DNA from 4 places in the Marinobacter sp. MBR-99 genome. Region 1 is predicted to be linked to each of the others. Evidence: predicted binding sites of a transcription regulator. Region 1 holds the regulator's gene; each other region holds the start of a gene.
What was found. Region 1 encodes FliA, which starts transcription of late flagellar genes. Its sites were predicted from a motif close to CTAAAGTTTNNNNNNNNNNNGCCGNTAA; they were not measured.
Positions count from the first base shown of each region.

Region 2: ABIE59_RS18965 (methyl-accepting chemotaxis protein) is a predicted target of FliA. The motif match lies at 2,623-2,650, and genes of this name have one in related genera.
Region 3: ABIE59_RS15130 (methyl-accepting chemotaxis protein) is a predicted target of FliA. The motif match lies at 5,396-5,423, and genes of this name have one in related genera.
Region 4: ABIE59_RS01600 (methyl-accepting chemotaxis protein) is a predicted target of FliA. The motif match lies at 4,450-4,477, and genes of this name have one in related genera.

Region 1 covers NZ_JBEPPY010000002.1:95,966-103,494, reverse strand. The annotation lists gene flhA (flagellar biosynthesis protein FlhA) at 1-196, shown strand, start outside; gene flhF (flagellar biosynthesis GTPase FlhF) at 254-1,570, shown strand; gene ABIE59_RS02265 (MinD/ParA family protein) at 1,641-2,453, shown strand; gene ABIE59_RS02260 (RNA polymerase sigma factor FliA) at 2,486-3,229, shown strand; gene cheY (chemotaxis response regulator CheY) at 3,389-3,772, shown strand; gene ABIE59_RS02250 (protein phosphatase CheZ) at 3,793-4,578, shown strand; gene ABIE59_RS02245 (chemotaxis protein CheA) at 4,599-6,692, shown strand; gene ABIE59_RS02240 (protein-glutamate methylesterase/protein-glutamine glutaminase) at 6,737-7,529, shown strand, end outside.
Region 2 covers NZ_JBEPPY010000030.1:1,226-8,754, reverse strand. The annotation lists gene ABIE59_RS18980 (GMC family oxidoreductase) at 1-115, shown strand, start outside; gene ABIE59_RS18975 (long-chain fatty acid--CoA ligase) at 216-1,838, shown strand; gene ABIE59_RS18970 (OmpW/AlkL family protein) at 1,924-2,595, shown strand; gene ABIE59_RS18965 (methyl-accepting chemotaxis protein) at 2,732-4,441, shown strand; gene ABIE59_RS18960 (aldehyde dehydrogenase family protein) at 4,618-4,968, shown strand; gene ABIE59_RS18955 (hypothetical protein) at 5,233-6,039, shown strand; partial or broken gene ABIE59_RS18950 (IS3 family transposase) at 6,267-7,352, opposite strand; gene ABIE59_RS18945 (GGDEF domain-containing protein) at 7,397-7,529, opposite strand, start outside.
Region 3 covers NZ_JBEPPY010000018.1:52,741-60,269, reverse strand. The annotation lists gene ABIE59_RS15160 (FecR domain-containing protein) at 1-211, opposite strand, end outside; gene ABIE59_RS15155 (response regulator transcription factor) at 204-932, opposite strand; gene ABIE59_RS15150 (DNA topoisomerase III) at 1,064-3,208, opposite strand; gene ABIE59_RS15145 (BolA family protein) at 3,532-3,888, shown strand; gene ABIE59_RS15140 (L-threonylcarbamoyladenylate synthase) at 3,885-4,508, shown strand; gene ABIE59_RS15135 (hypothetical protein) at 4,536-5,198, opposite strand; gene ABIE59_RS15130 (methyl-accepting chemotaxis protein) at 5,465-7,081, shown strand; gene ABIE59_RS15125 (MBL fold metallo-hydrolase) at 7,105-7,529, opposite strand, start outside.
Region 4 covers NZ_JBEPPY010000001.1:326,325-333,853, forward strand. The annotation lists gene selD (selenide, water dikinase SelD) at 1-1,599, opposite strand, end outside; gene ABIE59_RS01585 (helix-hairpin-helix domain-containing protein) at 1,599-2,264, opposite strand; gene ABIE59_RS01590 (hypothetical protein) at 2,309-2,707, opposite strand; gene ABIE59_RS01595 (GNAT family N-acetyltransferase) at 2,867-4,387, opposite strand; gene ABIE59_RS01600 (methyl-accepting chemotaxis protein) at 4,548-6,434, shown strand; gene ABIE59_RS01605 (transporter substrate-binding domain-containing protein) at 6,473-7,405, opposite strand.

The DNA.
Region 1 (7,529 bases):
GCTGCAGCGGTCCCTTCAGGACAGTGTTCAGCGCCAGGAAATGCTGGGCAAGCCGGCGATTCTTCTGGTTTCCGGGCCCTTGCGGCCAGTGCTGGCAAAGTTTGCCAGTTATGGGGTAGAGCGTTTGCATGTGCTCTCGTACCAGGAAATTCCGGATAACAAACAGATCACGATAGTCGCCTCTGTTGGTCAGTAAGGCCGGCAGGGCAAGGCGAACACCCGATTCGGGCACGCCGGTGGAGGATGAAGCGCTATGAAAGTACAACGGTTTTTTGCAAAGACCATGGCCGAAGCCCTGAAACAGGTCAGTCATGAGATGGGACCGGATGCCGTTATTTTGTCCAATCGCCGGGTGGACGGAGGCGTCGAAATTGTGACGGCCCTGGACTATGACGAAAATATGGCACGCCAGCGCCTTGGCGAGAAAGCGGCACAGGCCACCAACGGCTCGCGCCTGGCGGAGCTGCAGGCAGACCAGCATCGTCGGCTGGAAGAAGAGTTGAACCGATCACGCAGTCGCATTCGCGAAGTGCGGGAGAAGCGGGCGGGTGTCGGCGCGGAATATGATCGTGCACTGGCTGACGATCGGCCGGCTGCCGACTGGTCAGGTGAGTTGGCCGGCGGGTCGACCTCGGTGGGCAATGCAGGTGGCCGGCCAGCGGCGGGCTACTCGGATGAGTTGGCGAGCATGAGAGCGGAAATCAACTCCCTGAGAGAGATGGTCAGCGGCCGTACCTCGGTAACCGAGAATCCTGCAGTCGCGGCATCCAATGCAGTTCAGCAGAGGCTTGCCGAGCGGCTGCAGGAATTTGGTCTGGGCGCGGAGCTGGCAACCTCTCTGTCCCGTCAGCATCGTGCCGGCAGGTTGGAAGACGGTTGGAAGCAATCCCTGAAGATGCTGGCCACCGGCGTGCGTACCGCTCGGGAAGACTGGCTTGAGGCCGGCGGCGTCTATGCGCTGGTGGGGCCAACCGGGTCTGGGAAGACCACCACCATTGGCAAGCTGGCAGCCCAATATGTACTGGAGCATGGGCCGGATTCCCTGGCGTTGGTCACCACCGATCGCTACCGGGTGGCAGCCCATGAACAGCTATTCGTGTTTGGCCGTATTCTCAATGTGCCGGTCCGGGTTGTGGACGAGAGTCATTCCCTGGATGACATTCTGGACGAATTGTCAGATCGGCACCTGGTTCTGATTGATACCGCCGGGCTGACCAGCTCGGATCGCGGTTATCAGGAACAGCTGGCGGAGTTGGCCCGGAGCGATCACAATATCCGTACCCATCTGGTCGTGTCTGCCACCAGCCAGCCGCGCATCATGAAATCCGTGTGGCATTGCTATAAGATGGCAAACCTTGCAGGCTGCGTCATGACCAAGATTGACGAAGCGCTGACACTGGGTGAGTCTTTGGGCTTTGTCATGGAAACCGGCCTGCCAGTGGCGTGGTATACCGATGGCCAGAAGATTCCCGAAGACCTGCACCGGGCAGAGGCCATTCCTCTGGTGCGGTTGGGCGTAGAACGCCTGAAAACAATGCAGCACGGCCAGGCCGTTGCAGAAGGGGCCTGAGGCCCGGTGGTACAGCCGGTGCGCTGCCGTTTGTGCCCACACAAGAACGCAGTAAGAGACTGATAACAGTATGAGCAGACCACATCCGGTTCAGGTGATTGCGGTTACCGGCGGCAAGGGCGGTGTCGGCAAGAGTAATGTGTCCGTCAACCTCGGTATCGCGCTGGCCCAGAAAGGCCGGCGGGTGGTGTTGCTGGATGCAGACCTTGGCCTTGCCAATATCGACGTGCTGTTGGGCATTACCGCCAATCGCAATCTGCAGGATGTGCTCAGTGGCGAGTGCGACCTCAAGGACGTTCTGGTCAACGGCCCGGGTGGTATCAAGATTGTTCCCGCATCGTCCGGCACCCAGCGTATGACCCAGTTGAGCCCGATGGAACATGCGGGGCTGATCAACGCCTTCAGCGAGCTGGGTGACCAGATTGATGTGCTGATTGTTGACACCGCAGCCGGTATTTCCGAGTCCGTCGTCAGTTTCCTGCGGGCCTCCCAGGAATTGCTGCTGGTGGTGTGCGATGAGCCTACCTCGATTACCGACGCCTATGCCCTGATCAAGCTGATGAATCGCGACTACGGTACCAACCGTTTCCGTATTCTGGCGAATCAGGTGCGAAATGAGCAGGAAGGTCGGCATCTGTATGAAAAACTGACCCGTGTCACCGAGCGTTTCCTTGATGTAGCACTACAATATGTAGGTATCGTGCCTTACGACGAAGCCGTCAAAAAAGCCGTTCAGCGGCAGCGGGCCGTTCTGGATGCCTATCCACGGGCCAAGGCGTCGCTGGCGATCCGTGCCCTGGCAGAGAAAGTGGACAGCTGGCCGCTGCCATCATCGCCAAGAGGGCATCTGGAGTTTTTCGTGGAGCGGCTCGTCGAAGTCTGATCTGAATCCAGTCCTACAAGAAAATCGGATACATGACATTGGCGAAAAACCTGGGAATCTACCATCAGGCTGGCGCAAAAGGCCCCTCTCAGCTGATTGAGGAGCATGCGCCGCTGGTCAAGAAAATCGCCCTACACTTGATGGCCCGTTTGCCGGCCTCGGTTCAGCTTGAAGATCTTATGCAGGCGGGCATGATCGGCCTGCTGGAAGCTGCGCAACGCTATTCCACCGGCAAGGGTGCCACCTTTGAAACCTACGCAGGTATTCGTATCCGCGGTGCCATGGTGGATGAAATCCGCAAGGGCGACTGGGTTCCCCGCTCCGTTCACCGTAATGCCCGCCGTATCGCGGCAGCCATCAAGACGGTTGAAGACCGCACCGGGCGCGAGGCCCAGGATGTTGATGTTGCCGAAGAGCTGGGCATTGACCTGTCGGAATATCATGCCTCCCTGGCAGACGCCAACAGTGGCCGACTTTTTAGCCTTGATGAGCTCAATGAATCCGGGGAGCTGCCGATAGAAGAAACAGAGGCCAGCGATAATCCCCTGGATGGCATTGCATCAAATGCATTCCAGAAAAGCCTGGCAGAGGCAATTGAGGAGCTTCCTGAGCGAGAAAAGCTGGTGTTGAGCCTCTACTACCAGGAAGAGCTCAACCTGAAGGAAATTGGCGCGGTGCTTGGCGTCAGCGAGAGCCGGGTCAGCCAGATTCATAGCCAGGCGGCCCTTCGTCTCAGGGGACGGTTGTCCGATTGGCGGGAAGACGAGCCAGAATAAACCGGGCCGGCGCTGACCGCGCGGCGCGTAACTGTGTAGATTTTGGTAACCGGCGCTTTACAACGCGGCCAAACAACACACAATAAGCGGTTAAAGCAGCGGCCTGCTAGACTTTCAAAAGGCTTAATGAAATCCGGGTGTTACTGACTGGAGGTCCCATTGGACAAAAACATGAAAATTCTCATTGTGGATGACTTTTCCACAATGCGGCGAATCATCAAGAATCTGCTGCGCGATCTTGGCTTCACCAATACGGATGAAGCGGACGATGGCAACACTGCCTTGCCCATGCTCAGGAGCGGCAAGTACGACTTCCTGGTGACCGACTGGAACATGCCAGGCATGTCGGGTTTTGATCTGCTCAAGGCGGTGCGGGCAGACGAGAACCTGAAGAACCTGCCGGTGCTGATGGTAACTGCGGAGGCCAAGCGTGACCAGATTGTGGCGGCGGCCCAGGCCGGCGTTAACGGGTACGTCGTCAAACCCTTTACCGCTGCCGTTCTCAAGGAAAAGATTGAGAAGATCTTCGAGCGAATCCAGTAACCAGAGGTCGGATGGCTGTCATGACTGACAAGAACGAGAACCATCAGGGCCTCGACCCGGAGGTAACCGAAAAGCTCCAGCAGCAGAGTTCGGAGTTGGCCGAATGTATCAGTTCCGGTAACTACGCCCGGGCAATGTCGGTGATCAACGAGCTAAGTGAAGTTCGCGACCAGAGCCTCTATCGGGAAGTGGGGCGGTTGACCCGGAGCCTGCACGAGGCTATCCGGAATTTTCAGATAGACGCCCGCAGTGCCGAGCAGAAAGAAGCCTTGTCCAAGATGTCCGATGCCTCGGATCGGCTGGCCTACGTTGTCCAGATGACCAGCCAGGCGGCCAATCGCACCATGGACCTGGTCGAAGAAAGCATGCCGGTGGCGCACACCATGCGCGACGAAGCGACCGCCCTGCGAGACGAATGGCAGCGGTTGCGCCGTCGGGAAATGGAGCCGGCAGAATTCCGGGAACTGTACGGCCGCATTGATCGCTTCTTTGCGGGCCTGGCCACAGATTCCGATACCCTGTACAGCAATCTGTCTGAAATCCTTCTGGCCCAGGACTTCCAGGATCTTACCGGGCAGGTTATCCAGAAAGTCACGGCCCTTGTGAAAGAAGTCGAAGAGAACCTGCTTGGCCTGGTGGTGATGGCCAGCCACGTGGACCAGCTCACCGGCACCGTGCACCAGATTGAAGAAAAAGAAGAATCGGCCGAAAAAGGGGTAGGGCCTCAGATCAAGGCTGAGGAGCGTGATGATGTAGTTTCGGGGCAGGACGACGTTGATGACCTGTTATCCAGTCTCGGTTTCTGAACGATTATAGAGGGTGACGCATGGCGTTTGATGCCGACGAAGAGATCCTGCAGGACTTCCTGGTTGAGGCCGGCGAGATTCTCGAAAAGCTGTCCGAGCAGCTGGTAGATCTTGAACAGCATCCGGATGACAGCAACCTGCTCAACGCCATCTTCCGTGGTTTCCACACGGTCAAGGGCGGTGCCGGGTTCCTGCAGCTCGAAGCGCTGGTCAACTGCTGTCACTCTGCGGAAAATGTGTTCGATATCCTTCGCAACCACAAGCGCAAGGTTACCTCCGAATTGATGGACGTGGTGCTGGAAGCCCTGGACCACGTCAACGCCATGTTTGATCAGGTTCGTAACCGTGAAGAGCCGACGCCGGCTCCGGACGAATTGATCGCCGCGCTGGATGAACTTGCCAAGCCGGAAGGCGACACGGCAGCGCCGGCAACGCCAACGCCAGAACCCGAACCTGCCGTGGGTGCCGGCAATGATTCCGGTGATATTACCGACGAAGAGTTTGAGCAACTGCTGGATGCCCTGGCCGATGAAAAAGGTGCGGAGCAACAGCCGGCGGCCGCACCGGAAAACACCTCTGCCAATGACGCCGGGTCAGACGGCGACGAGATCACCGACGACGAATTTGAAGCCCTGCTGGACCAGTTGCATGGCAAAGGCCAGTTTGCCGGCCCCCCGGTTGTTGATAACGACACCCCGCCGGAGCCGGAACCAGAAGAACCGGCAAAATCATCCACTGGTGATGATCTGATCACCGATGACGAGTTTGAAAATCTGCTGGATGAGCTGCACGGCAAAGGCAAGAGCCCTGGTGCAGCCCCCGCAGCGGAGACCAAACCTGAGCCTGCGGCCAAGCCTGAGCCAAAGAAGCCGGAGCCAAAACAACCGGAACCCGCCAAGCAGGAAGCCAAACCGGCAGCCCCCGCCGCCCCGGCAAGAGATGCGGCGCCCGCAGCCGAGACCACTGTGCGGGTGGATACCAAGCGCCTTGACGACATCATGAATATGGTGGGTGAGCTGGTGCTGGTCCGTAATCGCCTGCAGCGTCTGGGTTCCGAGAGCGAAGATGAACATATGCACAAGGCGGTCGCCAACCTCGACGTGGTGACCACCGATTTGCAGGCGGCGGTCATGCAGACCCGCATGCAACCGATCAAAAAGGTATTTGGGCGCTTCCCACGGGTGGTACGAGACCTGGCCCGAGGGCTGAAGAAAGAAATCAACCTGGTGATGCACGGGGAAGAAACCGACCTGGACAAGAACCTGGTCGAAGCGCTGTCCGACCCGCTGGTTCACCTGGTAAGAAACTCCGTTGATCATGGCATTGAAATGCCAGAGGTGCGGGAAAAGGCCGGTAAGCCCCGTGCTGGCACCGTTACCCTGTCAGCGGAACAGGAGGGGGATCATATCCTGCTTTCCATCTCTGACGATGGCGCGGGTATGAACCCTGATGTTCTGCGCCGAAAAGCGGTGGAGAAGGGGCTGTACGACCAGGATGCCGCAGATCGACTGACCGATAACGAGTGTTTTAACCTGATTTTTGCCGCTGGTTTCTCGACCAAGGAACAGATATCCGACGTGTCTGGCCGGGGCGTGGGCATGGACGTGGTGAAGACCAAGATCGGCCAACTTAACGGCCAGATCAACATCGTGTCTGAACAGGGCAAGGGCACCAGCATTATTATCAAGGTGCCGCTCACCCTGGCGATCATGCCTACGCTGATGATCATGCTGGGCGATCAGTCCTTCGCCTTGCCCCTGGTGAACGTGGTTGAGATATTTCATCTGGATCTGTCAAAAACCAATATTGTCGACGGCAGGGAATGCATTGTGGTTCGTGACAAGGTGTTTCCTCTGTTCCACATCAAGCGTTGGCTGGTGCATGGCGCGGCCGGTCAGAAAGAACCAGATAATGCCCATGTGGTGATTGTGGCCATGGGCACCAAGCAGGTCGGATTTGTGGTGGACCAGCTGATCGGTCAGGAAGAGGTGGTGATCAAGCCGCTGGGGCGGGCGTTACAGGGTACGCCCGGTATGGCCGGGGCCACCATCACCGGTGACGGCCGCATTGCCCTGATTATTGACGTACCCAGCCTTCTTCAACATTACGGTTAGCGGTGCCAGGGCAGACAACATGCAGGATTGTTTAGGAGAAATGGATGACAGTTTCTGTCCTGGTCGTTGATGATTCAGGGTTCTTTCGCAAACGGCTGACGGAAATCCTCACGGCCTCGGGGCAGATCGAGGTTGTTGGTGCGGCAACCAATGGCCGTGAAGGGGTGGAGCTGGCCGAAAAGCTGCGCCCTGATGTGATTACCATGGACTACGAAATGCCCGTGATGGATGGCATTTCGGCGGTTCGTGAAATCATGAAAAAGCACCCGACCCCGGTATTGATGTTCTCCTCTCTGACGTATGAGGGCGCGCGGGTTACTCTGGATGCCCTTGAAGCCGGGGCAGTGGACTTCCTGCCCAAGAACTTCGAGGAAATTGCCCGGGATACCAGCCAACTTCAGAAAATCCTCATCGATCGGATTCTTGACGTGGCCGGCAGCAAGCCCAGCGGTCGTTCTGCGGCTCCGGTTGCGCGCCCGGCAGCGCCGCGTCCCGGGGTTTCGCGCCCGGCTGCCCCGCAGCCTCCAGAGCGGCCCGCCAGACCGGTAACCCGCGACCGCTCAACCCCGGTCCAGCCAGAGCCGACCCGCGAGCCGGAAACGCCAAGGCGGCCCTCCCGGAAAGCCGCACCAAGACATTACAGCGTGGTTGCAATTGGCACTTCCACAGGAGGACCGGTGGCGCTGCAGAAGGTCTTGACCGCACTGCCGGCGTCGTTCCCGGCTCCCATTGTGCTGGTGCAGCACATGCCTGCCAGTTTTACCCCGGCTTTTGCCGAGCGCCTGAACAAACTTTGCCGTATTCAGGTCAAGCAGGCAGAGGATGGCGATATCCTGA
Region 2 (7,529 bases), on a different contig from region 1:
AGGGCTAAGAGTTGTCGATGCCTCGATAATGCCCAGTTTGGTTGCCGGTAACACCAACGCACCCACCATGATGATTGCCGAAAATGCAGCCGACATCCTCTTGGGAAATGTTTAGGTTCAAACCCGGATTATGCCTTCTACATTGGACCTTAATGACGCCAGATACTCGCGTCAACCAACTACAAAAACGACAGGAGATAAACGTGCTTGGCCAAATGATGAACATGGAGCTCACCGTGAATTCCTTGATCGACCATGCTGCTCGCTACCATGGAGACGCTGAGATTGTGTCGATAGGAACGGATGGAAATCCCAGTCGATCTGACTGGGCAACTGTTTCGGAGCGGTCGCGACAACTTGCGTCAGCGCTTCGAACGGCAGGCTATGTCCAGGGGGATCGGTGCGCGACCATTTGTTGGAATAACGTGGGGCACCTGGAATGTTATCTTGGCATCTCTGGTGGCGGGATGGTGTGTCACACCATTAACCCGCGACTGTTTCCAGAACAACTCGTTTACGTTATCAACAATGCTCAAGACAAAGTCATATTCTTTGACAAAACGTTCCTTACCATTGTTTCAAATATCCGAGACCGACTGGAGACGGTTGAGAAATTTGTATTGATGTCCGAACCGGACGAAGAAATTGCAGCGCAATTTCCAGGCTTGTTGTTTTATGAAGAGTTTCTCCAGCGAGGAACGCCTAACGCGAATTGGCCTGAAATCGCCGAAAACCAGGCCTCAAGCCTCTGCTATACATCGGGCACCACCGGAAATCCCAAAGGGGTGCTCTATTCACACCGCTCCACCGTTCTGCACGCGCTGGTAGCTGCTCAACCCGACGCACTGAATTTATCGGCACGGGACGTGGTGATGCCGGTTGTTCCTATGTTTCACGTAAATGCGTGGGGGGTACCCTACATTACGGCGATGGTTGGAGCCAAACTGGTGTTGCCTGGTCCTGGCCTGGATGGGCAAAGTTTGGTCAAGCTGATCGATTCAGAAAGCGTAACGATTGCGCTGGGTGTGCCTACGATTTGGCAGGGACTTCTCTCGGCTTTGGACGAGCTTGGCTCCTCGGCACAGTCGCTTAAACGGACGGTGATAGGGGGTAGCGCTTGTCCGCCCTCAATGATGTCGGAGTTTCGTGGTAAGTATGGCGTAGAAGTTGTCCATGCATGGGGAATGACAGAAACATCACCGATCGGAACCGTCAACGCACTGCTGTCGAAACACAATACTCTTTCGGAGGAAGGAAGAAACAAAATCCGTGAAAGCCAGGGACGGCCTCCCTACGGGGTGCAGCTCAAAATTGTAGGAGAAGACGGTCATCAACTGCCCGAAGATGGCATTGCTCAGGGAAATCTCCGCATCCGTGGTCATTGGGTGGTAGCCGATTACTTCGGTGTTGAACCAAATCAGACTCTTGAGGAAGACGGTTGGTTCGAGACAGGTGATGTTGCTTCGATCAATGATGATGGATTTATGACAATACGTGACCGCTCAAAAGATATTATTAAATCTGGTGGTGAATGGATATCTACAGTCGAATTGGAGGGAATCGCAATGGGCCATTCTGCCATCAATGAAGCTGCCGTAGTGGCGGCCTCCCATGATAAATGGGACGAACGACCGATCCTGTTGGCAGTAAAAATACCCGACGCAAATATTACTGAGGAGGAACTTCTTGCTCATTATCAGGGGAAAGTCGCCAAGTGGCAGATCCCGGATCGCGCGATCTTTGTGGAAGGATTGCCACGCAATGCCACGGGGAAAGTATTAAAAAACAAGCTGCGTTCTGAGTATGGGGAAGTATTAGTCAATAAACCGGCAAGCTAGCATCAATGAGTGGCATTTGTGTTACGAAAAATTGCAGTTTTACCTAAAGCCAATTTGTTTTAATACCAAAAAGGATAATAAAAAAATGAAACCTAAAATAATTAGTAAAGTCTCGTTAGTGGCGTTCCTTTTACTTTCACTTGCTGCGAGCCTGGCCAACGCTCAATCTGAGCCGGTTTACAGTAGAGGCGACTGGGTGGTTGGACTGAATGCCACTAGAGTTTTAACCGATGAAGATTTGCGATCAGCCTCTGCGGGGGGTGCCCCCGTTCCAAATTCCAACCTGTCTATTAACAACGATACGACCGTTTCATTCGACGTGTCGTATTTTCTGAGTAATCAGCTGGCATTTAACATTTTTGGCGGCATTCCCGCTAGTGCGGACCTCCAGGGCGAAGAGTCTCTCTCCGGTCTTTTTCTTGGTCAAACAGATTATGGTCCGGTAATTCTTTCGCTTCAGTATCATGTCTTAACGGGTAGCAACTTCTCTCCGTACTTTGGAGCGGGTGTAGGACGGATTCTCTTTTTAGATGAGAAGGATCGCGCACTAACCGACTTTGATGTTGAAGATACTTGGGCCCCTGCCGTTCAAGCTGGTTTTCGCTGGAAGATGCATAATAACTGGTCGGCAAATTTTGATGTAAGATATGCGCCTTTTAAGGCAGATATCACCGGTAACTTGGGCCCTGCCCCTGTTCAGGCGAAAGTGAGAGTAAACCCCACTATCGTGGGTATCGGTGTCGCATACCACTTCTAAGTAAAGAATCTGGGGTGGGTCTTGCCGCTAAAGTTTCCCTGCGATCGGTCGATGCGAGCGAGAGGTTGATACGCATCAGGTGGTAACACCTCCGATTGCAGACGTTTTCTTTAATCAACTAACAGAACCGTTACCCATGATTGACTCTATAAAGCAATGGTTCGGACTGATACGGCACCGGGTCTATTTCCTTGTCGGACTGGGCGTCGTGGTGACCCTGTTGGCTGGCTCGGTGTCGTTCTTTGTGTTCAACACGCTCGATGTGGTGACTTTGATCTCGAGGGCTGAACGAACCCATACGGTTAACGTGTTCAGGGCGAGTTCCAGTCTGCACCAGTACGTCAATACCAACAATGAGAGTGACTACCAGAAATTCGAGGATCGTCTCAGACGCGCGCTGGCCTACAGCGCTTTGTTCTCGGCGACGCCGGAACTCCTTGAAACCAGCAGCACCTCGGAGTTCGCACGAAAGATACAACAAACGTTCCAGGAAGTGAGGTACCCTGACCAGGCCCGCGCCCTAATTCTGCGGCTCAGGATCCTGAAGAGTAACCCAATCGCCCAGCGTCTGGTTTCCCTGTCGGGCGAAGCCTCCGAGATATCGGAGCAGATACTCGCTCTGGCGGCCGAACTCAGGAACGCCGCCGATCCCTCGCAGCGGGAGGAGATCATCCAGGAAATCGATGCCAAAGAAAGACAGGTCAACGAAGTGGCGCATCAGTTCTCGGAACTTACGGGAAATCTCTCGCAGTTCGCGATTTCCCTGGCCACGACAGTTCTCTTTGCCGTATTGATCCTGGGGATGCTGGTACTCAGTATCGTGGCGTGGCTGGTTGTCCGTCCCATGAACCGCTCGGTAAATCAGGCGGTGGAGACGATTCAGAGCCTTGCCGAGGGTCATCTCGACTCGAGGCAGTACACTGCACCTGGAGAAATGGGGCAGATCCTAGAGGCGACCAACTGTCTCCAGCAACAGCTGAGCCGTGTGGTCAGCGAAAGCCATACCATCTCCCAGACCCTGGCCAGCAGTGCCGAAGAGCTGTCGGCAACGACAGACGGCCTGCTTCAGGGCGCCGAGGATCAGTCGCGGGGGATCGAAGCGGTCAACGGCTCCGTTCAGCAGATGTCGGACAGCGAAGCAACCGTCGCTGACAAAGCCAGGGAAACCCGAGACGTATCGATGCGGACTGAAACGCTGGCCAGAGCAGGCGGGGACAGCGTCAGCCGGGCGGTAGCGGGAATGAGCCGCATAGAACAGGCGGTGAGCCAGTCCTCGCAGACAACGGAAGCTCTCTCCCAGGCCAGCGCGCGTGTCCACGAAGTGGTCAACACAATCCAGGCCATTGCCGAACAGACCAATCTGCTGGCACTGAATGCGGCCATCGAGGCGGCCAGGGCCGGAGAGCACGGCCGGGGCTTCTCAGTGGTTGCCGATGAGGTGCGGGCGTTATCAACACGAACCCAGGAGGCCACGCAGGACGCCGCCAAAGCTCTGGAAACGATCGAGACGCAGGTTTCTCAGGCCACAACATCCATGGAACTCTGTCAATCGGAAGTCCGTGAGGCACTGGATGTCACTCAAGAGCTGGAACAGGCGTTTCAAGGTATCATTGCTTCATCCAGTGACGGTCGTTCACACAACGAAGACATCGCAAAAACTCTCCAGGAAAATGCCAAGCGGGCCCATCTGATACTGGACCAGGTCAGTCGTATAAGCCAGATTACCTCGAACACAGAGCAGTCCAGTCAGCAGATCAATACGGCGGCAGATCAGCTTGCAAGGACTGCCGCCGAGCTGAAGGATCTGCTCGAGTGGTTTAAGGCCAGTGGGGGCTCAAAGCAATAGCAAGAACCAGTTGCTCCGCCAGGGAATGTTGGCGAGTAAAAGTACGCATGAGTTGAGAGCACTGACTGGGTGAATAGGTGCGAAGTGCCATTATATCGCCCAAAGCTCCACCATTGCAGGCTTTTCACGTCTAGGATATAGATTGGACTGACCGGATAGTAATTCCCTGAGGCGTGATGCAGCGAGAAAGGAAAGAGGTCCATATTTGGGCTGGAAAAATATTTAGTTCTGGTTGGGTAGAGGCAGGGGGTGGCGTTTCCAATGTTATCGATCCGTCCAATGGCGATCGTCTTAGTGTTCCGGGCATCGCAAATGGCGAGGATGTTGTCGCTGCTGCGCAGGTGGCCGAGAGAGCACAAAAGAAGTGGGCTGCAATACCATTTAGTGAAAGAGCCGCGATTGTCCGAAAGGCTGCAAAGACACTAAAGAAGCGCGAAAAGGAGTTTGCCGATTGGAATGTGCGGAAAAGCAACCCGACCGTCAGAGCTTCGCCAGCGCTTCAATGTGCACTCGCTGATATCTGTTAGCTCTGCGACCTTGTATCGGGCTGCACCACCGGCAAAGGCTTCATCAAACAGCTCCAGGAGCCGTGCACGTTCGGTTCGTCCAGCGGCGTCAGTCGTCCTCGCGGCCGTCCGGGTCTTCACCGTACAAGGCTTCGAGCTTTTTGACAACATCAGAAGCGAGGTCGTCTCGGGAAGCGCAGATTCGCGAATCGGAATTTAGCGAGTCGCGCCAACGGACTGATCTGGATACAAAAATATAACTGTAATTAAGGAGATTTTCATCCGATGAAAGACGCTCGAACCCAAACCCGGTCGCTCACTGCCGGCCTTATTGCGCTGATTTTCGTCTCCCTGACAGTGAAGGCTGACGAAACTCGATTTCTGTCACAACTCCACGACTTCCGTATTATTAACTTTATTGCCCTTAGCGCCTATTATCAGTACAGCGCCAGCGGTGATAAAACCACTCTGAACGAAATAGTTGCAGCAATCAACAATGCCAACAGTGCGATGAATGCCATTGCTGAAGACAAGTCCAGCGCCTTGAGCGAGGAGCAGACCCAGCAACTCGTCACTGAATTCGACAAGTTCAAAGAACTCATGCGCCAGAACATCAATGATGTGCGCCAGCGTGGTTACCCGGACTTGAGACTCCTTTCGGAAATGGCCGACCAAACAGTCACTCTGAGCACGATTTCATCAGAACTGTACGATCTTGCTCGTGAGGGCGTGGGGGCCAACCCCGACGAAAGGGTCGAGATTGCACGTTCTGCAGCGGTCATGATGGCGCGGATGATGTCTAAATACTCCGCACGCTCAAACTCTTCCGTTGCCGAAAGCTTTCAGGGCGCCGATTCGGAGCTGGCCCTTGATCAACAGGCAAAACAATTTGATCAATTGGTTGAAAAGCTTGTGAAGACCCCCTCCAGTGGGGAACTGAAAAAGGCCATAGACAGTGTCCAGACCAAGTGGATGTTTATCCGCGGTTCTTATATCAACTTCAATGACAATAATGTGCCTTTTTTAATTGATCATTATTCCCGAGGTATTTTGAAGAGCCTGCATGAAGCCATCGCCTTATTAACCGCATAGTATCCCGTCCCGCCTGAGTTAAGGCCCGCTCCGTGACGTGAAGCAGGTCAACTTCGTCGTAGAATGACTGTTTGCGGCCTAACTGCTTAGCATCGAATACGGAGGTCATCCATGAAGCACTTTTTCGCCAACCTAACCATCCGCGCCCGGCTCATCGCCGGCTTTTCCGTGCTGGTGGCCATTGCCCTGGTAATCCCCCCATTTTTAACGGGGTTCAAAAGTAGACCTCAGGCCATCATGGCCAACTTCTGTTGAGGGGTAATCCCTCCAAGTCCCATATTGGGTCGTTCATGATTGTAGTGCCAGAGCCAACGAGTGGCATAATCCTGGACTTCTTCGGTGCTGTCGAACAGATACTGTGCCAGCCAGTCGTAACGCACGGTTCGGTTGTAACGTTCGATATAGGCATTCTGCTGGGGTTTGCCAGGCTGGATAAACGCCAGCTTGATCTCTCGGTTCTCGGCCCAGGCTGACAGCTTGCCGCTGATGTACTCTGGGCCGTTGTCACAGCGAATGGAGCGCGGCTTGCCTCGCCATTCGATGATCTGGTCGAGTGATCGGATAACACGCTCTGCCGGCAGCGAGAAGTCCACCTCGATGCCAAGGCCTTCGCGGTTGAAGTCATCAATTACATTCAGCAGCCGGTAACTGCGTCCGTCATTGAGCTGGTCGTGCATGAAGTCCATCGACCAACTGTCGTTGATCGTTTCCGGCACGGCCAAAGGCTCCGGCTTTTCACGGACCAGACGCTTCTTGGGCTTGATACGCAGGTTCAGTTCCAGCTCCCGGTAAATCCGGTACACCCTTTTGTGGTTCCAGCCAAAACCCTTAACGTTACGCAGATGCAAAAAACACAACCCGAAGCCCCAATTTTTCTGGTTATGGGTCAATCGGATCAGCCAGTCGGCAATCTCTGCGTTCTCGTCGCTGAGCTTAGCCTGGTAGCGGTAACAGGTTTCACTGATGCTGAACATCCAACACGCCAGGCGAATGCTAACACGCTTCTCATTGACGGCTTTCTGCGCCATCTCACGACGACGAGACGGCTTTACCACTTTTTTTCGATGGCTTCCTTGAGAATGTCCGACTTAAGCCGCTCCTCGGCGTACATTTTTTTGAGCCGACGGTTCTCGTCCTCCAGCTCCTTCAAGCGGGCCATCATGGACGCATCCATACCGCCGAATTTGGCGCGCCATTTAAAAGCTGGCGCTGCTCACGCCGTGCTCACGGCAAAGCTCCGGAACCGGTACGCCGTTCTCGGCTTGCTTGAGTATCGACAGGAACTGGCTGTCGGAAAAACGTGACTTCTTGATGCAGAATCTCCCTGCGTGTAGCTTACGGAAAAGTCTACTTTTGATCACCGCTGTTTTTCGGTGGGATTATCATAAAAGGCCCGTTTGTTCTCGTACATGCGTTTATCCGCCAAGCCTAACACGGAACGAGCATTCAGGATTTCCGAAGAAGAGGCCACGCCGATGCTGAACTGGATC
Region 3 (7,529 bases), on a different contig from region 1:
GGTCTGCCAGCAACGAATGACTGATCTCGGTGAGTGTTTCGCCAGATCGCAGTGTATACACCCATTCCGGTGAACTGTCAGATTGCTGAACCGATGTGGGCACAGAAGAGCCGCGGGCGACTGATAGTTCAGCGCTCGCCACGCCGGGAATCAGGCTGGCGACAACCAGCAGAAGCAGTCCTGTTAAGCTTTGGCGTTTGCGGTCAGGCATTGGTTGCACTGTCTTCCCGGGGCTCGTCAGCTTCAGTGGCTTTGATCGCTTCCAGGCGATAGCCGCGCTGGTAAATGGTCTTGATGCGGAATCCGTTCTCCGGGTTTACACCCAGCCGACGGCGTAACCGGCTCATGTGGGTATCAACGGTCCGGGTGTTGATATCCCGGGCAAGGCCCCACACGCGTTCCAGCAGCATCTCGCGGGTCAGGAGCCGGCCCTGGTTCTGAAACAGGAACAGGGTGAGGTCGAAGTCCTTGTCGGTCAGGGTAAGCGGTTCACCGTGCAGCAGGATGATTCGTTGCCGGGTGTTAACTTCAAACGGACCGTAAACCAGCACTTCTTTGTCGCTGTCGGGGTTGCTGCGGCGGGCCAGGGCATTGATCCTGGCGGTAAGCTCGGCCGCCCGGGCTGGTTTTGACAGGTAGTCGTCGGCGCCGGCATCCAGCGCCCGGACGATGTCGGCCTCGCTGTCCCGCTGGGTCAGGAAAATGGCCGGAATGGGCCAGTCCAGCTGGGCGCGCACGTTCTCCAGCACGTCGATACCGGTCATGTCTGGTATCTGCCAGTCCAGAATCATCAGATCATAGCTGCGATGCAACACGGCACTCAGAAAGGATTGGCCGGTAGGGAAGCTGTCACAGTGATGACCTTTCTCGGAGAGAACGCTTTGAATGTGTTGCGCTTGTTCGTGTTCGTCTTCCAGCAGAGCAATGCGCATTAAGCTTGGCCCTCGATGATGTTTCCGGTTTCGTGGTCTTGGCACAGCGCGGAGTGAAAATCCGGTGCATTACAGGCCAAGTATCCCAAAAAATGAGACTGCGTTCAGTAGTGATATGTAGATTTCCGTAACTACAGCGCAGGTTTGCCGTTGGCGTCATTGACTGTTTGTCGGCAGGCAGGGAAATTACTGCAGCCCCAGAACCAGCCTTTTTTGCTTTGGCGCCTCACCAGGGGCGAAAAACAGTGTGGGCAGGGAATGGGTTTCTGTCCGGTTCCGTCTGCCGGTGCACTATCTTCCAGGGGGCGCGTACCTTTGCATTTCGGGTAGCGGGTGCAGGCAAAAAAACGTCCGAATTTTCCTTCCCGCTCGATCATGGGCGCCCGGCACTTTGGGCAATGCACAGACGTTTCGCTTGCAGGAGTTCCGGTCGCATCGGGCGCCCGATGAATGAATTCGCGGATCTCCTGCTTTAGCGACTCCAGAAACGCCCTGGGGTCGTCTTCGCCGCGGCGGATGCTCTCCAGTGTTGCTTCCCAGACCGCTGTACGGTCCGGGGTACGGATAGTGTCCGGCAGCGCCGCAATCAGCGCCTTGCCTTTGTCGGTGGCGCGGATGAATCGCTTTTCCCGGTACAGGTAATCTCGCCGGAACAGTGTGTCGATAATGGCGGCTCGGGTGGCTTCCGTGCCCAGGCCATCGGTTTCCCTCAGGGTTTTACGCAGTTCCGGGGCCGCCACGAAGCGGGCGATGTTGGTCATCGCCGACAGCAAGGTGGCATCGGTAAAGTGCTGGGGTGGCTGGGTTTTGCGTTCGGTTACCGTGGTGTTGCTGCAGGTGACCGGCTCACGACTCTCCAGCCTTGGCAGCGGAGGTTTTTCCGGCTCGTTGTTGTTCTCCCGAAGTTTCAGCTCCAGGGCTTTCCAGCCGGGGGTGAGTATCGCCGTCTCGGTGGCCCGGAATCTGTGTTCCTGAACCTGCACCGTCAACTTTCCCTCGCGGTGAACTACATCCTGGGCGAACTGCATCAGGTAGTAACGGCTGATCAGGTTATAGACCTTTTCCTCGGCGGCCGTCAGCTTGCCATTCGGGGTAGGGCGGACGGTTGGAATGATCGCGTGGTGGGCGTCTACCTGTTTGTCGTTCCAGGCCGCGGAGCGCCGGTTGCTGTCCAGTTGCCCTGTGAGCGATTCCAGCTCGCCGGATACCCGGCTAATGGCGCGAATCACCTGCTCCCGTTGATGAAAATGTTCCTCGGGCAGGTAACGGTTGTCGGACCGGGGGTAGGTGATCAATTGGTGCCGTTCATACAGGTTCTGGGCGGTGTCCAGCACGTCTTTCGCACCCATCCGGAACAGCCGCCCGGCTTCTATCTGCAGTGCCGACAGGGACAGCGGCAGGGGCGGTGGCTCGGGCCGGTCTCTGAAGCGGGACTCTACGATGGTGCCAGGCCGACCGTTCACAGCATGGGCAATTTGCTCGGCCACGTCCCGGCTGAGCAGGCGTTTCTCTTCGTCCAAGTGGTCCTGGTAGGCCTCATCCGGCAGCCAGCGGGCGGTAAAAGGGCGTTGGTCTGCGTCTTCTTCCGATGCGTGGAATCGTCCTTCCACGCGGAACCAGGGTTTAGGCTCGAAGTTCTCGATGGTGTTATCCCGCTCAACAACCAGGCCAAGCACCGGTGTTTGTACTCGGCCAACCGAGTAAACGCCGTCCTGACCCTGTTGCTGGTAGCTCAGGGTGTAGAACCGGGTAAGGTTGATACCGTACAACCAGTCGGCCCTTTGTCGTGCCAGGGCGGAATGGGATAGCCGGCGAAATTCCTTGTTGTCTCTCGGTGCCTGAATGGAGCGCGCAACGGCGCTGGGGGTCAGGTCGTTAATCAGTACCCGTTTGACCGGAACGGTGGTGCCAACGTAGCGCAGCACTTCGTCGACGAGAAGCTGGCCTTCTCGGTCGGGGTCGCCGGCGTGGGTGATCACGTCGGCCTGCCGAATCAGGGATTCGAGCACCCTGAGTTGCTGTTTTACGCTGTCTTTGGGGGTGAGCTGCCATTGTTCGGGGAACATGGGCAGGTCTTCCTGGCGCCACTTTTTCCAGGCCGGGTTGTAGCTGGCGGGCTCGGCCGGTTCCAGCAGATGGCCGATGCACCAGCTGACAGTGGCGGCGCCCTGGCCGCTTCCGCAGCGAATCCAGCCCTGGCCTTTCTGGTGCGGGCCGGGGAGGGCGGCGGCGATGGCTCTGGCCAGGCTTGGTTTTTCGGCTATGTACAGGTGCATGGTGTTGGTGGTTCGCTGAGTGGCATCGGAATGTGTCTGTTTGGGGCTTTTGTGTCAAGGGCTTCGGGCTTATCGTTTGTTGTGTAGTAGACTGGTTGTGTTGGGGGAGGCGGCTGTGGTGGAAGCTTTCCCAAAAGACGCCGTGAACCCGTCCATGGGGGCTTGGTGTTGCCATCCCTGGCAACACACACTTTTGGGAAAGCTTCCACCACAGCCGCTTGAGACTCCGTGCACTTCGCCCGGTAGAGAGCGCTTTCGGGCGCCCTGCAAGCCGCCGCGATAGTGCGAGTGGTCATTTGAGAAGTTGGAGCAGAAGATTTTTTATGAAAGTTCAGAACGCAATTGAAGCAAAACTCAAAGACGGTTTTGCCGCGCAGCTGTTGGCGGTGGAGAACGAGAGCCATATGCATTCGGTGCCGCCGAATTCGGAAACCCATTTCAAGGTGACGTTGGTGTCGCCGGATTTTGCCGGACAGATGAAGGTGAAGCGGCATCAGGCGATTTACAAGGTGTTGGCCGATGAGCTGGCCGGGCCGGTTCATGCCTTGGCGTTGCATTTGTATACGCCGGAGGAGTGGGCGGCCAGTGGTCAGGCGGCGCCGGATTCGCCCGGTTGTATGGGCGGTTCGAAGGGCGATGACGCCATGGCCGCGAAATTGGGACAGGGAGTGAATTCATGAGTCAGTTTTTCCAGATCCATCCTGAGAATCCGCAGAAGCGGTTGATCAACCAGGCAGTTGAGATTCTTCGCAAGGGTGGGGTGATTGTGTATCCCACGGATTCCGGTTATGCGCTGGGTTGTCACCTGGGTGACAAGCAGGCGGCGGATCGTATCAAGCGTATCCGGAAGCTGGATGACAAGCATAACTTTACGCTGGTGTGCCGGGATTTGTCGGATATTGGTGTGTACGCCAAGGTGGATAACACGCAGTACCGTTTGCTGAAGACGTTCACACCGGGGCCGTATACGTTCATTCTGCCAGCCACCAGTGAGGTGCCGCGTCGGTTGTTGCATCCCAAGCGTCGGTCTATTGGTGTGCGGGTGCCGGATAACGAGATTGTACGGGAGCTGCTGGGCGAATTGGGCGAGCCGATCATGAGCAGTACCCTGATTCTGCCCGATGAAACGGAGCCGATGACCGATCCCTATGAAATCCGGGATGTTCTGGAACACGAGCTGGATTTGATCATTGATGGCGGGTTCTGCGGGATGGAAGCGACCACCGTGGTGAACTTCCTCGGGGATGCCCCGGAGGTCACGCGGGTGGGTAAAGGTGATCCCGCACCGTTTCAGGTTTAACGGTCAAAGACCAATGCCACCCGGGTATCAGGCCCGGGTGTTCAGGTTGAAGGCATAGCGTTGTGCGCTGTTACCGAAGTCGGGTTGGCCGCTGTTGGCGTTGCGTTTCAGGCTGTCGTAACGGTGGATGACATCCTGTAAGCCGTTGAACTGCTGGTTGTCGCTGAGCAGTGAATCCAGCAGGGAGTTGTTTACCCCGTAGGCCTGGTTCAGTTTCAGGGCGTTGTCCATAAAGTGCAGGGTAGGTTCCGTCACACTCAGGCGGCTGAACGCTTCCCGAAATCCCCGGTTGTTGTTCAGATCCATTTCGATTCTTTCGCGCAGCTCGTCTGGCAATTTCCCTTCCACGACCGCATTCCCGTTTTCGCCTTTTCCCACGCTCAGCGCCGTTGCCGGGTGCAGGTTGTACTCGGCAAGTTTGTGCCGCAGGGTTTCGCGAACAAACGAGAGATCCTGTGCAACGGTTTGCTTGTATTGTCCCAGCGGGAGCTTCCGGGCTTTCAGGCTGCCGGGGTCCAGTTCTGCCTGGCCGGAAGGGGTGAAGCGGTCGTCACCGGGGCTGCCGGTGGCTTCGGGCTGTCTGGCAGCCGTGGGTTGTTCGTCGTTTGGTTTGGTGGTGGGCGCCTGACGGCTGTCCATGGCTTGCTGAAAGCGTGCGCTGGCTTGTATCAGTGATGTCAGCAAAGACATGGTGCATTTCCTCCTCGGCGGAAAAAAACTGCCGGAAATCCGTTAATGGGTCCTGTTGGTTGGTAGTAAGCAGGTTTTGGGCCAGATTGGTCCTGATGTAATGACGGACCCGCTGGAACGAAATGTAAAACTTTGCAACGAGCGTCATAGGGATGATGTCGGGCTGATCTGCGTCATATAAAAATTGATGTATGTCTATAAAGTTATGCCCGAAACCGCCGTCATAACAGATGGTTGTTCAGTTGATCTTCCGTTGCCGGGGTACCATGAAAAAACAACACTCAATCCGCTTTTTGCTGCTGTCGGCCCTGGCCGTGGCGTTCTCTGTCATTCTTGCGTTCACGGTTGTTTACAGCGCCCAGTCCCAGCGCGCGCATCTTGAGGAGTTTAGCCACAAGTACGTAGACGGGCTGGCGAAATCCTACTTTGACGGGCTCAACACCATGATGGTGACAGGCACCATCAACAACCGGGATGTACTGCGTGATCGGGCCAAGGCATCAGAGGATGTTCTGGATATCCGTGTAGTGCGCAGTGATCAGCTGAATGCCATGTACGGTGCCGGTAATGCGGAGGAGCGGCGTCGTGAACCGGAGGATGTGCGGGCACTGCGTGGCGAGCGGGTGGAGCTGTATTCGGCAAATGACCAGGGCCGGGTTTATACACTGATTGAACCGGTTGTTGCGCAGGCGGACTATCAGGGCGTGAATTGCCTTGGCTGCCACCAGGCCCAGGAAGGGGACATTCTGGGGGCTATTCGCGTGGATTACTCCCTGGCCCAGAGCGATGCCCGTTTGCAGCAGCAGTTACTGGTTGGCGGCGGAGTTCAGGTCGTCATTTTTGTGGTGATTTTCTTCCTGACTGCCCTGGTTCTGGGTCGGTTGGTGTTTTCCCGGTTGCGTCGGCTGCACGATCGGATGGATGAGATCTCCCGGAACTCGGATCTGTCGATCGAACTGGATGTTACCCGGAACGATGAAATTGGTTCCCTGTCCCGGGCCTTTAACCGAATGGTCGCGAAGATTCGGGAGAGCATGCATACGGTGATGGACAACGCCGCACAGGTTGAATCAGCGGCTCGGACCATTGCCAGCAAGGCGGAGACCACGGAGCGCGAAGTGCTGGCCCAGCGGGACAATACCGACCAGGTGGCCAGTGCCACCACGGAAATGGCAGCCTCTGCCGTGCAGGTTCGGGAGAATGCAGTCAATACCGCCCGTAAATCTGCAGACACAGCAAAGGCAGCAGAGACCGGTGAACAGTTGGCTCACAACGCCGTGAAAGGCATAGAGACGCTCAACACGGAGGTGCAGAGCGGTGCCCAGCGAATTGAGCAGCTGGATCAGCGCACCACCGAGATGGCGACCCGGCTGGAGCTGATTTCCGAAATCGCGGACCAGACCAATCTGCTGGCCCTGAATGCCGCCATTGAAGCCGCCCGGGCGGGTGAACAGGGCCGTGGGTTTGCGGTGGTGGCTGATGAAGTGCGCGCGCTGGCGTCTCGTACCCAGGCGTCCACCGAGGAAATTCGCCACACCATTGACGGCCTGAAGAAAGAGGTAGTGGATTGCGTGGGCACCATGCGCCACGCCTCTGAACTGGCGCAGCATCAGGTGGAGTCGATTCTGAAAGTCGAAACGGAACTGCAGACCATTGCGGCAGCCGTGCGCGAAATCACCGGCCTGAATGAAGAAATGGAAAGTGCGGCCAACGAGCAGAGCGATGTGTCGGAATCCATCAATCACAACGTGATTGAAATCAGCCGTTCGGCGGAGCAGACCTCCAGCGACGCCCAGGAAACCGCCCGCATTGCCGGTGATCTGCTGGCGATGGCGGAAACTCTGCGCAAGACCATCGAGCAGTTCCGTTTGTCACATAACTGATTCGGACTGCTGGCACCGGGGCTTCAGCCCCGGTGATCGGATACAAACGGATTAGTGGCTCGTTCCTGGCCGAAGGTGGACATGGGGCCGTGGCCGCAGATGAAGTTCACATCGTCCCCCAGCGGGAACAGTTTTTCCCGGATGGAATGAATCAGGGTGTTGTAGTCGCCTTTCGGGAAATCCGTGCGGCCAATGGAGCCATTGAACAGTACGTCACCCACCTGGGCCAGCTTTGAACCGCGATGGAAGAACACCACATGGCCAGGGGTATGGCCCGGCGTATGCAGCACTTCCAGGGTTTCATTACCAACGGCGACGGTATCCCCGTCTTCCAGCCAGCGATCAGGCGTGAATACCTCTGGCGCGGGAAAACCGAACATCTGTGCCTGCATGGCAAGGCCCTGAATCCAGAAGTTATCGTCCCTATGGGGCCCTTCAATCGGCAACC
Region 4 (7,529 bases), on a different contig from region 1:
AAGCACTTCCACCGCGCCAGACATCATCTGGAACACGGTATCTTCCACCTTTGACTCAATACCGTAAGGCACAGTCGCCACCGCGGTAGCGCTTTGAGCTTCCGCGCCCATGGCAAAGACATCGCCAAGACTGTGATTGGCGGCTACCTTGCCGAAGATATAAGGATCATCAATAAATGCGCGGAAGAAGTCCACGGTGTGGACCACGGCCTTGCCCGGAGGCACTTGCAACACCGCGGCATCATCCGGAGCGTGCAGGCCAATGAGGATGTCATCGCGCTCAATCGGGCGCAGCTCACCCAGCGCCCTGGACAACACCGTGCTACCGACTTTGGCGCCACAACCGCCACAACGCATGGCGACAGCCGAGATGGCCTGCGAGGCTTCTTCGGGATTCTGGGCGGCCGAGGTGTCTGGCAAACGGGCGCTGTCTTCCATGGCTGGAAGATCCGTAAATTTCTGCATGAACCGGCGGTCAATCCAGTCTTTCCAGCGCCAAACCCAGGCGCCCGAGAACCCGTAATTACCTTTGGAGGCGACGGCGAATTGGTCACCGGTGCTGATCAACGCCAGCCAGGTTTTCTGCGGATTGAATGGTCTGGGTGGTTTGCCCAGGGCCATGCGTTTGAGGTTATCCGCCAAAGGCCGCCCCTGGCGCACCGCAAACACCCCGGCTTTTTCACGGGGGTGGTTCACCACGTTGGCGATGTCGCCGGCAACAAAAATGTGGTCGTCGTTCTCGGTCTGCAGGGTGTCCCTGGCCCGTATAAACAGGCCGTCATCCAGTGCCAGGCCAGTAGATTCCAGCCAGGCCGGGCCACCGGCACGGGTTACCCAGAGTACCTCGTCGGTCTGCAGAGTCTGGCCGGACTCGGTATTCAACAGGCCGGCATCCACCCTCGACACAGCATCGCCCAGATGCAGCTTTACGCCCCGGCGAACCAGTTTGTCCCGGAAGACCGCGCGAACTTTGGCATTATGGGTAGGCAGAATCTCGCTTGCGGCGTCGAACAGATGGAAGTGCAACTGGTCCGGGTCTTTGCCGCGGTTAGCAAGTTCATTGCGCAGGCGGAACTGCATGGCCAGGGTAAGTTCCACCCCGCCGGCACCGGCACCAACAACGGCGATGGTCATGGGGCCATCGTGGTTCTCGATGCGGGACAGCAACGACAACCATCGGTTGTTGAACCCGGTGATGGGCTTCACCGGTACCGCATGTTCCGCAGCACCGTTTACCTCGGAAACCCGGGGAGAGGAGCCGATGTTGATCGAAAGGATATCGTAGGGAACATTCGGGCGGCCTTTGCAGATCACCCGTTTTGCCGCACGATCAATGCCAGACACTTCCGCACGGTAGAACCGGGCACCGGCGTACTCTGCCAGTCGGCTCAGATCAATATGCACATCGTCATAGCTGTAATGCCCCGCCACATAACCGGGCAGCATGCCGGAGTAGGGGGTGTGGGTATCACGGCATATGAGCGTGAGCCGAACGCCGGGGACCGGATTCATGGCGAATCGCTTGAGGACCCCGACGTGGCTGTGCCCGCCACCTACCAGGACGATGTCCCGTAATACAGGTTGATCGGGTGTTTGCATCAGATGACTTTCTTGGCTTCAGCAGATAGCTCACTGAACCCTTTGATGCTCTTGAAGGCTTCCAGTTTCTGTTTATCGGCATCGCTCGGGTTGGCGATCTGGTCGATGGATGTAATGCCGGCATCTTTCATTTTCTTTGCCGTTGCCGGGCCAATACCCTTGATGCGGGTCAGGTCAGATTTGTCCGCCGGCTTGGCGGTTTTGGCTGCTACCGGTTTCTTTGCTGCAGGCTTTTTGGCAGCAGCAGGTTTGGCCTTGCTGGCAGCCGGCTTTTTCACAGCTGGCTTCTTGGCCGCAGGCTTTGCACTTGTTGCCTTTTTAGCGGCAATAGTGGCCTTCTTGGCGGTGGTGTCTGCGGCTTTCTTGACGTCTTTGCCCGATTCCTTGGCTGCAATACCCAGCTTGTCCAGCAATGAGCTCTGCAGTTCGTGGAATTCGTTCATCCGGCGTTCGAACTCTTCATTAAAGCGCTTTACCTCACGCTCACGGAGTTCGTCCATTTCCTTGAGCAGTTTACGAACCGGATCCTGAACCTGATGCTGCAGGTGGTCGAACTGTTTCAGGGCATCATTGATGAGTGTTTCAATCTGAGCCGTGGTTTTCTCGAACTCTTTGTTCACTTTTTTGACAATCTTATCAACACTGGGTTTGGCTTTCTTTGCCATAGGGCGTCTCCTTACAGAGGGGGATAGAACGGTGGAACGGTGTATCAGGCCAATTGCCTCATTCCGTTTGTCGTATTCGAGCTTCGTCTGGACTTGAGGCTCTGCTTCTTCAGAAGCACTTCACGAATACGGCGTAGCTTGTCCGAAAGAGGGGAGTTATCTCCGGATTCAAGTTGAAAAAAATCAATCGAGTAGAAGAAGTTGCTACAGTGCTTTCTCTTTTCGGTAACCAGTCCGGTAACACCCTCGGCGCGAATTTCTTCAAACGGCATATCCATAATGAGGTCGAGTGTAATGGTATCACCGGGCTTGAACAGCTTATCGGTTTTCATCACACAGCCGTAGCTGTCGAGCTCATAAAGGCGAGCTTCCACGGTTTCCTTGCGAAACAGGCCATGGCGTACGCGGAAACGGGCAACAAGATCCGGTAGTTCTTCGTTCATGAAATGCTTTCTCTGCCTCTGAGATCAGCCAGATTATTTGAGCATAAATTAAACAATAGACGGGCTATTTAATTTTGGCAATGCCATCAGCTGTCTACCGTAACCCTTTCATGGAATAGTTCAACATCCGCCCCCCGCAAAGGGGGCCAGATGCGGTCGTTATCTGGTTTTCAATTCGTACAGATCAACACGACGATCTTTCAGGTTGGTGACTGAGCCTTCGTTACGTACCAATTTGAGTTTCTCCAGGTCCATATCCGAGAACATGATCATTTCAGTGTTTGGTGTGGTCTCCGCCATCACGGCATCGTGCGGGAATGCGAAGTCAGACGGTGAAAATACGGAGGATTGTGCGTACTGGACGTCCAGGTTCTCTACCTTGGGCAGGTTGCCGACACTGCCGGTGATCACCACATAACACTCGTTTTCGATGGCGCGGGCCTGGGCACAATGGCGAACCCGCAAGTAGCCGTTTTTGGTGTCGGTCCAGAAGGGTACACAGATGATGTCCACATCCTGGCTGGCAGCTACGCGCCCGAGCTCCGGGAACTCGATGTCGTAGCAGATCATAATGGCAACCCGGCCAGCATCTGTATCGAATACCTGGAACTTGTCGCCGCCTTCAATCACCCAGTCGCGGCGTTCATGGGGCGTGATGTGGATCTTGCGTTGCTCGTCCACGCGGCCATCCCGGTGGCACAGGTACGACACGTTATAAACCCGGTCGTTCTCGATCAGGGGCATGGAGCCGGTGATGATGTTGATGTTGTAACTGACCGCCATTTCCGACATTTCATTGCGGAACTGTTCGGTGAACCCGGCAAGAAAACGAATAGCGCGGGTCTGATCCATCTGGTCGGTCAGGCCCATCAGGGGCGCGTTGAAGAATTCCGGGAAAAGGGCAAAATCGCTTTTATAGTCGGACAACGCATCGACAAAATACTCTACCTGCTTGAGCACTTCCTCAACCGAGGTAAATTCCCGCATCTGCCATTGCACCGCACCCAGGCGAACCTGGGTTTTCTTCACGTTCAGCACCGAGGAGGGCGGGGTATACAGGATGTTCCGCCATTCCAGCAAGGTGGCATAACCCAGCGACTTTTCATCTTCCGGAAGATATTTGTGCATCAACCGGGTTACCTGAAAATCGTTGGACAGCTGGAAGGTGAGAATCGGATCGTAAATCTCTTTGCGGTCGACGCGATGGATGTACTCTTCCGGCGTGTACTGTTCGGCATACTTGAAGTAGTTTGGGATGCGCCCGCCGGCCAGAATGGCCCTGAGATTCATGGAGCGGCAAAGTTCCTTCCGGGCTTCATAGAGACGACGGCCCAGGCGGTAGCCCCGATACTCAGGGTGGATAAATACGTCCAGGCCATAGAGTGAATCGCCGTTAGCGTTATGCCAGATTTTTTCATTTCGGAGGATGAGGTCATCGTATGCGTGAGGGTTACTGAACCGCTCGTATTTCACACAAACAGTCAGCGCCACGGCTACCAGGTGGCCGCTATCTTCAATGCAGATCTGGCCATCAGGGAACTGCTCTACCAAGGCCTTGATGGTTTCCTTTGGCCAAGCGCCACCGATATCGTCGTAAACCTCGTCCATCAGCTCCTGTAGCTGGCTGTAGTCTTCAAGCGTCAGGTTTCGCAGATTCAGATGGAGCTCTTCGTGGGCCATCGGGTGTGTCTCCTTCAATATGGCAGCATTTAACGCCTGTTTGTCCATTCTATCAAAGAGTTCTAAAGACTTCGCTCAAATTGCCGTTAGTCAATTAATTCACATCTATAATTGATGCGATGCTGACTGATTGGCTTCAGCTTTACTGGAGGAATTCGCCTTGCAATTCTCATTTTCTCAGAAACTGCTCATCGCCGTTGGCGCGCTCATCGTAATGCTGATGGCTGCTTTGACAGTGGCAACGGATGTCAGGCTTCGATCAACCACGGATCGATATGTCGAGGCGTTAATGGCCGATGCGGTTGAGCAGAGTACGTCCAGTATTTCCGATTGGCTCAACACTCGCCTCGACATGGCTGAGGCAACGGCCAGCGCCCTTGAGAGTATCCGTACCGACAATATGGCCCGAACCTTGATGGAAGCAATGACGCGCGGCGGCAATATCATGGATGTCTATGCCGGTACAGAGGATGGCCGGATGCTGATGAGAAGCCCTGAGGTGGAAGCGACGTTGCCACCTGACTATGACCCCCGAACCCGCCCCTGGTATCAGGGAGCCCAACGATTGGGGCGCTCGTCGTTCACTGAGCCTTATCAGGATGCAAGCACCGGTGCGACCATTATCTCGGCCATGGCGCCGATCAAATCCGGTTTGTACAAAGGGGCTGCCGGCATGGATATCGGGCTTGGCACGATTGACCGCATGTTATCGACCATTACGCTGGCGGATACCGGATTCGCCGCGCTGGTAAACGAGAAAGGAACTGTGCTTTTCTATCCGGACTCGACGATGGTTGGAAATAATATTTCAGACATTATCGGCCAGCGGCCCACATTTGATGGCAGCCAGCATCAGTTTGATATGGACGGAGACCGTTGGAGTGTCAGCTTGCATTCGATAGCCGATGCCCGGGCTGTGGACTGGTACCTTGTGACCTTTGTTAACGAGGATCTGATCAACGCTCCGATTGTCGAAGCCCGCGTGGGTGGTCTTGTTATCGCTGTGGTGGGTTTGATTATCGCTCTTGTGGCGCTGTATTTCGGAATACGATTGCTGATGGTGCCGGTGCGCCGCCTGAACGGTGCCATGTCCAGCATTGCTTCTGGTGAGGCAGACCTGACCCGCAGACTGGATGATTCGGCGTCTGACGAATTCGGTACGCTGGCTCAGAGCTTTAACCGCTTTGTTGAAAATATCCAGCAGGTTGTCAGGGAGGTGAAGGAGGGCAGCGATGAGCTGGACGAGAATGTCACCGCCCTGCGCAATACGTCAAGCACCAGCCGCTCAAGTGTTGAGAGCCAGCAGAGCGAGATTGATATGATCGCCACTGCGATCAATGAAATGTCTGCTGCTGCCGGGGAAATCGCCCAGAACGCACAGCAAACGGCTGAAGCGGCTGAGAATGCCGATCAGGAGAGCCGCGAGTCGTTGCTGACGGTAACTGCGTCCCGGGATGCGGTGCAGAAGCTTTCCAATGAGGTTAACGCAGCGGCTGAAGTCATCGACACCCTGGGTAAGGATGTGTCATCCATTACAACGGTGCTGGAGGTTATTCAGGGCATAGCAGAACAGACCAACCTGCTGGCACTGAACGCCGCGATTGAGGCCGCACGGGCAGGGGAAGCGGGTCGTGGCTTCGCGGTGGTGGCAGACGAAGTACGCAACCTGGCCCAGAGAACCCAGTCTTCCACTGAGGAAATCAATAACATGATCGAGCGTCTGCAGAAAGGCGCCGGCGATGCGGTGGAAGTTATGAAGGCGTCAACGGCGGTGTCTAATGTCAGTATGGAAAAAGCCCAGGACGCCATGGAATCCCTGAACCGGATTGCCGAGGCCATCACCGCCATCAGCCAGATGACGTCTCAGATTGCCACGGCTTCAGAGGAACAAACCTCGGTTACCGAAGAGCTGAATGCCTCCATTACCCGGATTGCGGACCAGGGCCAGGAGGCAGCCAAAGCCGCCAGTGAAAACGATGTGTACAGCGGGCACATTGAAACCATCGGCAGAACATTGAATGAAAAAGTGACCCGCTTCCGCGTATAGAAGAGGCTGGCCATGGACGGCCAGCGGGTTACAACCTTTCAATCAGGTGAGGCAATCTGGCTCAGATAATCGAGCCGGCGGCGCAGGTTTTCCAGAGTGTGCCGCCCCACATACATGGATTCCTCGCTGAGGTACGGGTTCTCCAGGGTAATCACTTTGCGCTTCTCAAGCCCGAGCTCTGTCACTGCGCGACCGAACCAGCGCTTCAAATAAACGGCAAAACTGCCATCTTTAATGGCGCGCTCTATTCCCAGCTGTAACCGATGGGCGGCTTCCTGGTCGTTTGGAGCGACAAAAAGATAGGATGGCATGTGGTAGGCGAACAAAATATTGGGTTCGATGACCAGATCGTCTGCCCGATTGTGTTCAAGGTCAAACAATACTTCACCAACGCCACGGGCAAAGCATTCAAAACGTTCGTTGCGGAGCATACCAAACAGAATTTCATAGCGGGTGTGCGTAACGACCTGCAGGCCGTTAGCCTCGAGAATCGGCGTGTCTGGCCAGTGGGAGCCCTGGCCAATCCGGATGTTCCGTGACGTCAAATCGTCAATATTCTGAATGCCCTCGAACTGGGGCAGATGCTTTGGTAATACCAAGCACACCCTAAAGCCCAGCAAGCCGCCATCTACCGGCAAGGGAATGGGATTGAGAAATTCCTCCCGTTCAGTAGTGGTCGCAACATTGGCAATATCCACCAGCCGGTTATTATTGTTGGCCAACTCTCGAAGTACCCGGCCCTGGCTCAGTTCCTCACTGCGAACGACCTTGAAGTCGCCGTATTCCGACGTTTTGGTCAGCGCCAGCTCGACCAGTGACCGGATAGCTGGGTTGTCGTAATTTCGGTACCACAGAATAAAAGTGCGCTCGTCATCCGCTTCGCTCGCAATGGCTGGAGCAGGCGTCGACAAAGACAGGGCCAGAAGAAACCCCGGTAGATAACGATGAATAAAACGAGTTCCTGCAACCAATGCCTTGTTCCTTAAGTGGCGCGCCCCCTAACTGTAGAACAGAATCGGTTACTTAAACCGGACAACTTTCAAAAATACTGTAAAAGATTCTTGAAGCACGCGCGTTCGGCTGCAATGATCCCGA